One region of the Kosakonia sp. YIM B13571 genome, then DNA from elsewhere that is predicted to be linked to it. Evidence: predicted binding sites of a transcription regulator. Region 1 holds the regulator's gene; each other region holds the start of a gene.
The links. The regulator Fur, encoded in region 1, represses iron uptake genes when iron is present. The targets are predictions, from matches to a motif close to ATAATAATGAGAACNACTATCAA.

Region 1 (3,281 bases):
GTGGTTATCCGCTGCGTACAGAAATCGCCAGCAATGTTTTTACCGGTGAACAAGCGGTTTCCGGGGCTTACCTGCTACACATTGGCGCGAAAGAAACCGTGGTGACCGGCTACGATCCGGCGGGCGTGTTCTACGGTCTGCAATCGCTGCTGTCGCTCATTCCAGCCACAGGCGAGATGAAGATTGCCGCGCTTGAGGCGAAAGATGCGCCGCGTTTTGATTATCGCGGCATTCAGCTGGATGTCGGTCGCAACTTCCACAGTAAAGCGGCGGTGCTGCGCCTGTTGGATCAGATGTCGGCGTACAAACTCAACAAATTCCATTTCCATCTTACGGATGATGAAGGCTGGCGCATTGAGATCCCCGGCCTGCCAGAACTGACCGATATCGGCAGTAAGCGTTGTCATGATTTGAGTGAGAAAACGTGCCTGTTGCCACAACTGGGCTCCGGGCCGGACAGCAACAACAACGGCAGCGGTCACTTTAGCCGTGCGGATTACATCGAAATCCTCAAATATGCCAAAGCGCGACAGATTGAAGTGATCCCGGAAATCGATATGCCAGCTCATGCGCGTGCCGCCGTGATCTCAATGGAAGCGCGTTACGAGCGCCTGATGAAAGCGGGCAAAGAGAAAGAGGCGCAGCAATATCGCCTGCTGGATCCCACTGATACCTCGAACACCACTGGTGTGCAGTTCTATAACCGTACCGGCTATCTCAATCCGTGCCTTGATTCGTCGCGTAACTTTGTGGACAAAGTGATTGGCGAAATCCAACAGATGCATAAAGAAGCCGGGTTGCCGCTGAATACCTGGCATTTTGGCGGTGACGAAGCGAAAAACATCTATCTTGGCGCTGGTTATACGGATCAGAAAAAACCGGAGGCGGGCAAAGGCATTATCGATCAGAGCAATCAGGATAAGCCGTGGGCAAAATCGCAAGCCTGCCAGGCGATGATCAAAGAGGGCAAAGTTGCCGATGTTGAACATCTCTCCAGTTATTTCGGCGTGGAAGTCAGCAAGCTGGTGAAAGCGCACGGTATCGGCACAATGCAGGCGTGGCAGGATGGTTTGAAAGATGCCAAAGATGCATCAGTGTTTGCCACCGATCATGTCAATGTTAACTTCTGGGATACGCTCTACTGGGGTGGTTTTGACTCGGTGAATGACTGGGCGAACAAAGGCTTCCGCGTTGTGGTCTCTAACCCCGATTATGTGTATCTCGATTTCCCGAATGAAGTAAACCCGGCGGAAAGCGGCTACTACTGGGGCACGCGTTTTAGCGATGAACGTAAGATTTTCAGCTTTGCCCCGGACAACATGCCGCAGAACGCGGAAACCTCACTTGATCGTGATGGCAATCCGTTTAGCGCGAAATCTGACAAATTGTGGCCGGGCGCGTATGGCCTTTCCGCGCAGTTGTGGAGCGAAGTGGTGCGCACCGATAATCAGATGGAGTACATGATCTATCCGCGAATGGTTTCGGTGGCTGAACGCGCATGGCACCGCGCGGGCTGGGAGCAGGATTACAAAGCCGGACGTGAGTATAAAGGCGGCGAGACACATCTGGTGGATGTGAAAGCGCTGGAGCGAGACTGGCAACGCTTTGCGAACCTGTTAGGTCATCGCGAACTGGCGAAACTGGATAAGGCTGGTGTTCATTACCGCTTACCGGTTCCAGGAGCGCGTGTGGTGGGTGGAAAACTGGAAGCCAATACCAGCTTCCCTGGCATGGTGGTTGAGTTCTCAACCGACGGCGGCAAACACTGGCAGCGCTATGATGATAAAGCGCGTCCGCAAGTAAGTGGGGAAGTGCAGGTGCGCACTGCCAGCCCGGACGGCAAACGCTTTAGTCGTGTCGACAGCGTAAAAGCGTAATTTGAGGCAGTGATTAAACCCGGGGGCGCGAGCTTGCCGGGTTTTTTCTTTCAGTGCCGGTATTGCAGGCAAAAAAAAGCCAACCGTCAGGCTGGCTTTTTGGGTTTCAAAGCAGTTATTTCGCGTCGTGCGCGTGTTCATCTTCGCGGCAGTCGCCTTCGGCGCAGTGACCGTAAAGGTAAAGACTGTGGTTAGTCAGACGAATGCCGTGTTTCGCGGCGATTTCACGCTGACGCGCTTCAATGGAGTCATCACTGAATTCAATCACTTTGCCGCAATCGAGGCAGATTAGGTGATCGTGGTGATGCTGCTGAGTCAGTTCAAAAACGGACTTGCCGCCTTCGAAGTTATGACGGGTCACAATCCCGGCGTCGTCAAACTGGTTCAGTACACGGTAAACTGTTGCCAGCCCGATCTCTTCGCCCATGTCGATCAGTCGTTTGTATAAATCTTCCGCACTGACATGATGGTTATCCGGTTCCTGAAGCACTTCAAGGATTTTTAACCGAGGAAGCGTGACTTTCAGGCCGGCCTTCTTTAATGCGGTATTGTTGTCAGTCATGCGGAATCTGTCCTGTTGCTATACGATTCACTTCCTTAGCGGAAGTTATAAGGAATGCACCTGGGGTAATGCGTCTCATTATAGAACTGCCATGGCTGGATGAAAACTGCAAGCCCTCAAGTAAAGTAAGCTTATAAAACGTGGTGTCGCCAGCAAAGTCCTTTACGACGGCACCCAGTTTAGCAGGGCTTATTGTACAGCGATGGAGAAAAAAGTTAAAAATTTGTAGCAATTATTTCCATTGCTTTTATCTATTAATACGGCGTAACCCACAGATTACGCCATAAAAAATCAGGCGTTAATGATATCGTCCAGATGCAGCTCTTCGCGCACCTGTTTTACCCATTTCTGTACGCGCTCTGATGTCAGCTCTGGTTGACGGTCTTCGTCAATCGCAAGGCCAACAAAATGATCGTCGTCCGCGAGACCTTTAGAGGCTTCAAAATGGTAGCCCGCAGTTGGCCAGTGACCGACGATGGTTGCGCCGCGCGGTTCGATGATATCGCGAATGGTACCCAGCGCATCGCAGAAATACTCCGCGTAATCCTCCTGGTCGCCACAGCCGAACAGTGCCACTAATTTACCGTTAAAGTCGATCTCTTCCAGCGTCGGGAAAAAGTCATCCCAGTCGCACTGCGCTTCACCATAGTACCAGGTAGGAATGCCGAGCAACAGAATGTCATACCCTTCGATATCTTCTTTGCTGCTCTTGGCAATGTCATGGACGTCGGCAACGTCTTTACCTAGCTGACTCTGAATCATTTTCGCGATGTTTTCGGTGTTACCGGTGTCGCTGCCAAAGAAAATGCCTGTAATTGCCATGAGTAAAATAACCTCTTGAA
Region 2 (3,281 bases), 450 kb from region 1:
AGTTATCGCTGGTTTCGGTGTCCAAATCCGTGTTACCGATAAGCGCATATTGCCCGCGCCCCGCATAGCTGGAACCCAGGTTCCAGGAGCCATACAGCTGGCTGGCGTTGGGGAACTGCGCCCCGCGTTTGTATTGCAGGTACGTCATCAGACGCGGCGTGATGTCGTACTGGAAAGTCAGCGACGGCAGCAGTTGGGTGTCGGAATTTTTACCGTACAGGGACGACACGTCGGATTCATTCAGCACGCTGCTGTTGGCGGTCAGGCTGGCGAGGTTATCCGGTTTTGTCGACTGATGAACCACGCGCAAGCCGGGAATAATGGCGAAGTGGTGACCATCGGCATCGAAATTGATCTGATCCTGTAGGAATGCGCCTAACGTATAGCTGCGGCTGTCGGCTTCCGGTTGCATGATCTCGCTAAAAGCACTCGGCACCGGCGACTGGTTAAACGGACGCTCGGTTTTACTGGTGCTGGCGTTAAAACCGGCGCTCAGATCGTGACGTCCAACGGTCTTCGCCAGCGCATTCTGAATGCCCCAGGTATCTGTGTCGTAGTTGGAGTAGACCGTTTCCATGGTCGCCGTGACGCTGTCCGGCATGTAGGTGCGGTCATGCGCTTCGGTGTGCTGGTAATAGATTTTGCTGGACATGCTGTCCAGCCAGTTGTTCATGGGCGTCCAGTCATCTTTCAGGCTCACGCCCCAGCGACGTGTCTGGCTGGTTTGCAGAGCGTCGCCAAGAATGGCGCTACCGGCGTTGTTCCACGCATCGTAGTGGGTGTGGTTGGTTTTGTGGTAGTAATCCAGCGTGCCGGTGAACTTGTGTACATCGTTCGGCTGCCAGATACCGGAGGCCATCATCGCATCCGAATGCCAGTTCGCCGGGTAGGCATCAACCGTACCGCTGTTGTTGCGGGTTTGCTGGCCGTCGCGACGGCTGTAGACCACGATGCCACGCAGGGTTTCGTCGCCTGCGGCTCCCGTCACGCCGTTGTGCCAGCTGCGATCCGCAGAGTCATAATCGCTCTGGTAACCAAAGTAGGTCTCTTTGCCTGGGCGCAGATAATCGTCTGCCGATTTCGGGCGGAAGGAGACGTTACCGCCAATGGACGTGTTGGCTTGCTCGGTGCTGGTCGCGCCGGACTGGATATCAACGCTACCGTACATATACGGGTCGATATAATCGCGGCCAATGCCAAAGGTATTAAGGCCTGCGCGGCTTACGTAGCTGCGCCCGGTGGCGTCCGGCTGCGGGATGCCGTCGACATCGATTCCGACGCGGTTACTTTCCAGCCCGCGAATATTGTAGCCAGTGTAGCCCCCGCGATCGAAACCGCTTTTACCGTTGCCGGAACCGCCGCTTGCGCCAGTAGCGCTGATGAGCGGTTCATAACGCATAATCGAGCCAAAGTCTTTCGCACCTTTGTTTTGCAGATCTTGCGCGCTGACGGAATGGGTGCTGCCGGCTTTTAATGCCAGTGCTGGCGCCGTGACGAGCATCTCCTCAGCGTTATCTTGCTGAGCATCCGTGGAAGCTGTCGATGAGGTGCCGTTATCTACCGCAAATGCGGAGGTTTGATACAACGCTGCGAGTAATGAAGTGACCAGCACGCGCTTGTTAAAGCGCAGCGGGGAAAGTTGCGATTTACACATATTGTCTTGTAAGCCTTAGAATTTATTAGTATCAGGCTCACGTATAACTTCCAGGAGACGGCGAAAGATCGCCGTCAGCACAAAAGAGTTGCAGGTTATTGTTATGTTATCGACACCGAAGATAATGATAACAGTTATCATTTGCAATAAATTTGTTATTCCGTCAGATTTTCACCCGCATGATGCTTACACTACCCTTTATCATCCGCGCCTGGAGTCTCTGAAAAATGAATAAACCGGCTATCACTTTGCACTACTGCTCACAATGCAACTGGATGTTACGCGCCAGTTGGATGGCGCAAGAATTACTGCACACGTTTAGTTCGGACCTCGGCTCTGTCACGCTGATACCGGGCACCGGCGGGATTTTTGTTATCGATATCGATGGCAATGTGATTTGGGATCGCAAGCTGGACGGCGGTTTTCCCGATGCGGCAGAGTTAAAACGCCGTGTGCGCGACTATTGCTTCCCGGAAAAACCGCTTGGGCATGTGGAAAAGAAAGCGGAGTAAATCGCTGCGCCCCGCGCCAGCCTGCGACAAGCCGGGCCGTTGCCTGCTTGTGCAGCGCGATGAGCGTTGCGCGCTTCAGTGGTATTGAAAAGAAGTAAAGCCGAATCCGCAGGCGTAAAGTAGCGTTCGAAATATGCGCGCGAGTTTTTACGGAATTTGCCGTTAATTCATTGAATAACGAATAAAAAGGCCGCCGTAGCGACCTTTTTATTTATTTCTTCACCGGCTGGGGTTTTTTATCACCCGATTCCGGCGCGTCATGAGGATCATCTTTTTCAACGTTGAACACAAAATCTCCTCTTGTTGCCTTCAGTTCCCTCACTATAGCTCCTCCGCTGCCATAGAGGCCAAGCGGCAGGCGAAAAAAAATTGCCCATAAAGCGCGGTTGTCGCTGCGACACCTGGTTTTTGAAAACATTGGAATGGGTAAAATTTAGACAAATCATCAATAACATCAACGCGTTAACGATAAAAAAATTCATTCGCAAAGATCGGTTTATTTCATCATAACTCGCTGTTTTATAGCGATTTTCTTGTTGAAATTTGCTAATAATTAGCACGCTTATTGTTAGTAACGAAGATGCAATTGCATGCCTTCAGGCACAACGCGGATTTGCCGAGCCTGAAGGTTATTTTTTATCCATTTTGAATAGGCAAAGTATTGTTCTGATCGTTTTCGCGAAGACAAATTCGTATTGGTTTCCAGCGACTTTCAGCGGCAATCATTGGGCAGGAAACTTAAAACGCTGGCCAGATACAACGTCGTCAGAGAGGTGAAATAGATTTATTGATTATTTTCTTTGGGAGGTCGTTTGCGGTTGGCCATTTTAAGGACAAGACGTTTCTTATAAGGCGGGAGACGTAAATCGACTGTTTCGGTAAAATTAATAGCAATTATTTCGGCTGGATGATGGGAATGTTCAATTAAATTAGTGGATAAACAGGCAGGTAAATTTTCAGATAGTTCATTAATCCTCTCACCCTCGTCATTTTCTTTTGATTCCATTAATACCTCTACGTTTTTAGTTTTAAGACATTGTTAATAAAAAATAAACGAGCCGTCTCCGACTCGCTAGCATTCAGAAACTAATGACCATTAAAAGGGGTTATTTTTT
Region 3 (3,281 bases), on a different contig from region 1:
ATGCTTACTCCAGGTATAATTTTTGACGACCGGTAAATAGTTGTGCGCGACGAAAGTTGGCGGGTTATTTTCCGTGCCATCAATCACGCCGGTTTGCATTCCGCTGAACACTTCGCTGACCCCCATCGCCACCGAATTTGCCCCCATGGCTTTCAGGGTATCGAGCGCAATTGGGCTACCCTGCACGCGGATCTTCATACCCTTAAGATCTTCCGGCTTGGTGACAGGCGCTTTGGTGATCAAGTTACGTGTACCGGCGTCCATCCAGCCCAGGAAGATCAGGCGCGATTTGCTGCTTTCCGACAAACGGTTGCCAATTTCCTGGCCGATCATGCCATCAAGCACTTTGTGCATATGATCTTCATCGCGGAAAATATAGGGCAACGTAAAGACGTTTATCTCCGGTAATATCGCCGCCACGGGAGTCATGGAGACACGAATAATATCAATCGCGCCAATTTGCGCCTGCTCAATAACTTGCTTCTCATCACCTAATACGCCGCCTGGAAAGGTCTTAATATCCAGCCGACCGTCTGTCGCCTTGCTGAGCTTTTCCCCCATATGTTTTACCGCCACCACATTCGGGTAGTCGGCGGGATGAACATCCGCGGCGCGAAAGGTTTGGGCGACAGAGGCGTGGGAGATAAACAGTAGAGCGGAGCTAATACAGACTTTCAGTAAGGTTTTCGCTGAGTTCATATTTCCGAGTCTCCAGAGGGTTTAATTTTTAGGCACAAAAGACCGACCGCGAACAGAATGTTCGTGGCATAACACCGGATTATTTTTATGGGTATGTCTAAAAAGTAGACACTCTGAAGCGTAGTCACTCGGGTGGGTTATTGCGACGATGATGTTCACAAAAAGAAGCTAAATTCAGCACAGCGTTTCATTTTTGCAGCGGAGCTCTTTTTATTTTCAAAAAAACCGTATTTCAGATACGATTTTTTGCGATCCTCCTCGAAATTTTCCATTTTCAGGCAAAGAAATGGCGCTTGATGCGCCATTCATTTAGCCAACCTGTACCGCGAGCATACTTAGCGATCCCATCTCGATACCATCAATCGGTATCGACACCGGTTCCTTGCCATCCCATCCGCCAAGCACGTACAGCAGAGGCAGGAAGTGCTCCGGCGTTGGGTTAGAGAGCGAACCGCCTTCATGGTCAAGATAATTGACCAATGGATGCTGCTCAGTCGGCCCCTGCCAGGTCAGGTTCTCTTTCACATAATCATTGAACGATGTTGCCCACGGATACGGCGTATTCTCGCCATGCCATTTTGCGGTACGCAGGTTATGTACCACGTTACCGCTGGCTACCAATATGATGCCTTCATCGCGAAGCGCCGCCAGCTTGCGGCCCATTTCAAAGTGCCATGCCGCCGGTTTGGTGCTGTCGATACTGAGCTGCACCATCGGAATATCCGCGTTCGGGTACATTTTGATCAACACGCCCCATGAACCGTGGTCAAACCCCCAGGCTTCTTTATCCAGCGTTACCGGCACAGGCGCGAGCAATTCCACCAGGCGTTGCGCCAGCTCCGGCGAGCCAGGAGCCGGATAATGCGTATCGTATAACGCTTGCGGGAAGCCGCCGAAATCATGGATAGTTTTCGGCGCTTCCATTGCGGTCACGCCGGTTCCGCGGGTAAACCAGTGCGCGGATACCACCACAATCGCTTTCGGGCGTGGCAGCGTCTCGCCCAGAGCGCCCCAGGCGCGGGTATAAACGTTATCTTCCAGCACATTCATTGGGCTACCGTGGCCCAAAAACAGTGCAGGCATGCGAGGTGCTGACATGGTGATATCCTTACTGAGTGTGTCTATTTGATAAACGTAGATTACGCTTTTTCGGTAGGCGAAGAACTCAGATAACCATGATGAAGATCATCAGTAATTTTGAATGTAAGGAATGCGTAAAAGTAGCTAAGCCGTCTCGCTTTTCCTGCTACAAAAACTTAGATTAATGAGAATGATTATCATAAAGGAGCAACTTATGTCAGTACCTTTGATTCTGACCATCCTGGCAGGCGCGGCGACGTTTATTGGCGCGCTTCTTGGTGTTATCGGCCAGAAGCCCTCAAACCGCGTACTGGCGTTTTCGCTCGGTTTTGCCGCCGGGATCATGCTGCTGATCTCTCTGATGGAGATGCTGCCTGCCGCGCTGGCAACGAAGAATATGTCGCCCATGCTGGGTTACGGCATGTTTGTGGTCGGGCTGCTGGGCTATTTCGCGCTGGATCGCATGCTACCACACGCGCATCCGCAAGATTTAATGCAGGGCACACAGCAAACTTTTCCGCGCGGCATTCGCCGTACCGCCATTTTGCTGACGCTTGGTATTAGCCTGCATAACTTCCCTGAAGGGATCGCCACTTACGTTACCGCCAGCAACGATTTGGAGCTCGGCTTTGGCATCGCCTTTGCGGTCGCGTTACACAATATTCCTGAAGGGCTGGCGGTCGCCGGGCCAGTGTATGCGGCAACCGGGTCAAAACGCAGTGCGGTGTTCTGGGCAGGCATTTCAGGTATGGCAGAAATCCTTGGTGGCGTGCTGGCGTGGCTGATTCTGGGAAGCCTGGTCTCGCCAGTCGTTATGGCGGCGATAATGGCTGCGGTCGCGGGGATTATGGTGGCGCTGTCGGTCGATGAGCTGATGCCGCTGGCAAAAGAGATCGATCCCAATAACAACCCCAGCTACGGCGTGCTGTGCGGCATGTCGGTGATGGGATTAAGCCTGGTGGCGTTACAGGCGATGGGGTTTGGCGGTTAAGTTAGGGTAATCGTGGGCAGCGGCGTATCAATCACCCTGCCCAACGCGCCGACGTTTTTTCAACTCATCAACCACACGTAAATAGCCTTTATATATTGCTTCCCGATCATGGCGGCAGGCTTTGCAATTACGTTTAAGCACGTGGATATAGCCAAGGACAATCAAAACAACAGCCACAATCCAATACCAGGAAATGAACACATTGCCTCCGTCATATATTCGGCAAAAGTTGCTTCACAAATTAATTACAAAGCCACTTAAATTGAACGAGTTAGAAAAATCTCAAATCCCTTTTAATACTCGCCACAGCGCTTACCACTTTATAAGTAGAACAATAGATTTTCAATGCGTGACGATGAGAAGCGCGCCAAACTTTGATGCAGAACAGGCAAAAAAAATCCGCAGGCGATAGCTGCGGATTTTTATGGATAAGGCTAAAGATTAGCTGGCTTTGCGCTCATGTTCCTGGCGATAGGCCACCAGGTCTTCAATGGTCACTACTGCCATATTG

Region 2: the regulator Fur is predicted to act here: its motif matches at 1,773-1,795, upstream of ACFX4O_RS04680 (TonB-dependent receptor domain-containing protein).
Region 3: the regulator Fur is predicted to act here: its motif matches at 1,958-1,980, upstream of zupT (zinc transporter ZupT).

What each region holds. Positions count from the first base shown of each region.
Region 1 covers NZ_JBHZPL010000001.1:514,455-517,735, reverse strand. The annotation lists gene ACFX4O_RS02480 (beta-N-acetylhexosaminidase) at 1-1,877, shown strand, start outside; gene fur (ferric iron uptake transcriptional regulator) at 1,993-2,439, opposite strand; gene fldA (flavodoxin FldA) at 2,731-3,261, opposite strand.
Region 2 covers NZ_JBHZPL010000001.1:967,431-970,711, forward strand. The annotation lists gene ACFX4O_RS04680 (TonB-dependent receptor domain-containing protein) at 1-1,654, opposite strand, end outside; gene ACFX4O_RS04685 (SelT/SelW/SelH family protein) at 1,882-2,166, shown strand; gene ACFX4O_RS04690 (hypothetical protein) at 2,378-2,488, opposite strand; gene ACFX4O_RS04695 (hypothetical protein) at 2,951-3,172, opposite strand; gene ACFX4O_RS04700 (general stress protein) at 3,273-3,281, opposite strand, start outside.
Region 3 covers NZ_JBHZPL010000013.1:102,457-105,737, reverse strand. The annotation lists gene ACFX4O_RS21785 (TRAP transporter substrate-binding protein) at 1-699, opposite strand, end outside; gene ygiD (4,5-DOPA dioxygenase extradiol) at 1,009-1,797, opposite strand; gene zupT (zinc transporter ZupT) at 1,994-2,770, shown strand; gene ACFX4O_RS21770 (hypothetical protein) at 2,798-2,971, opposite strand; gene ribB (3,4-dihydroxy-2-butanone-4-phosphate synthase) at 3,212-3,281, opposite strand, start outside.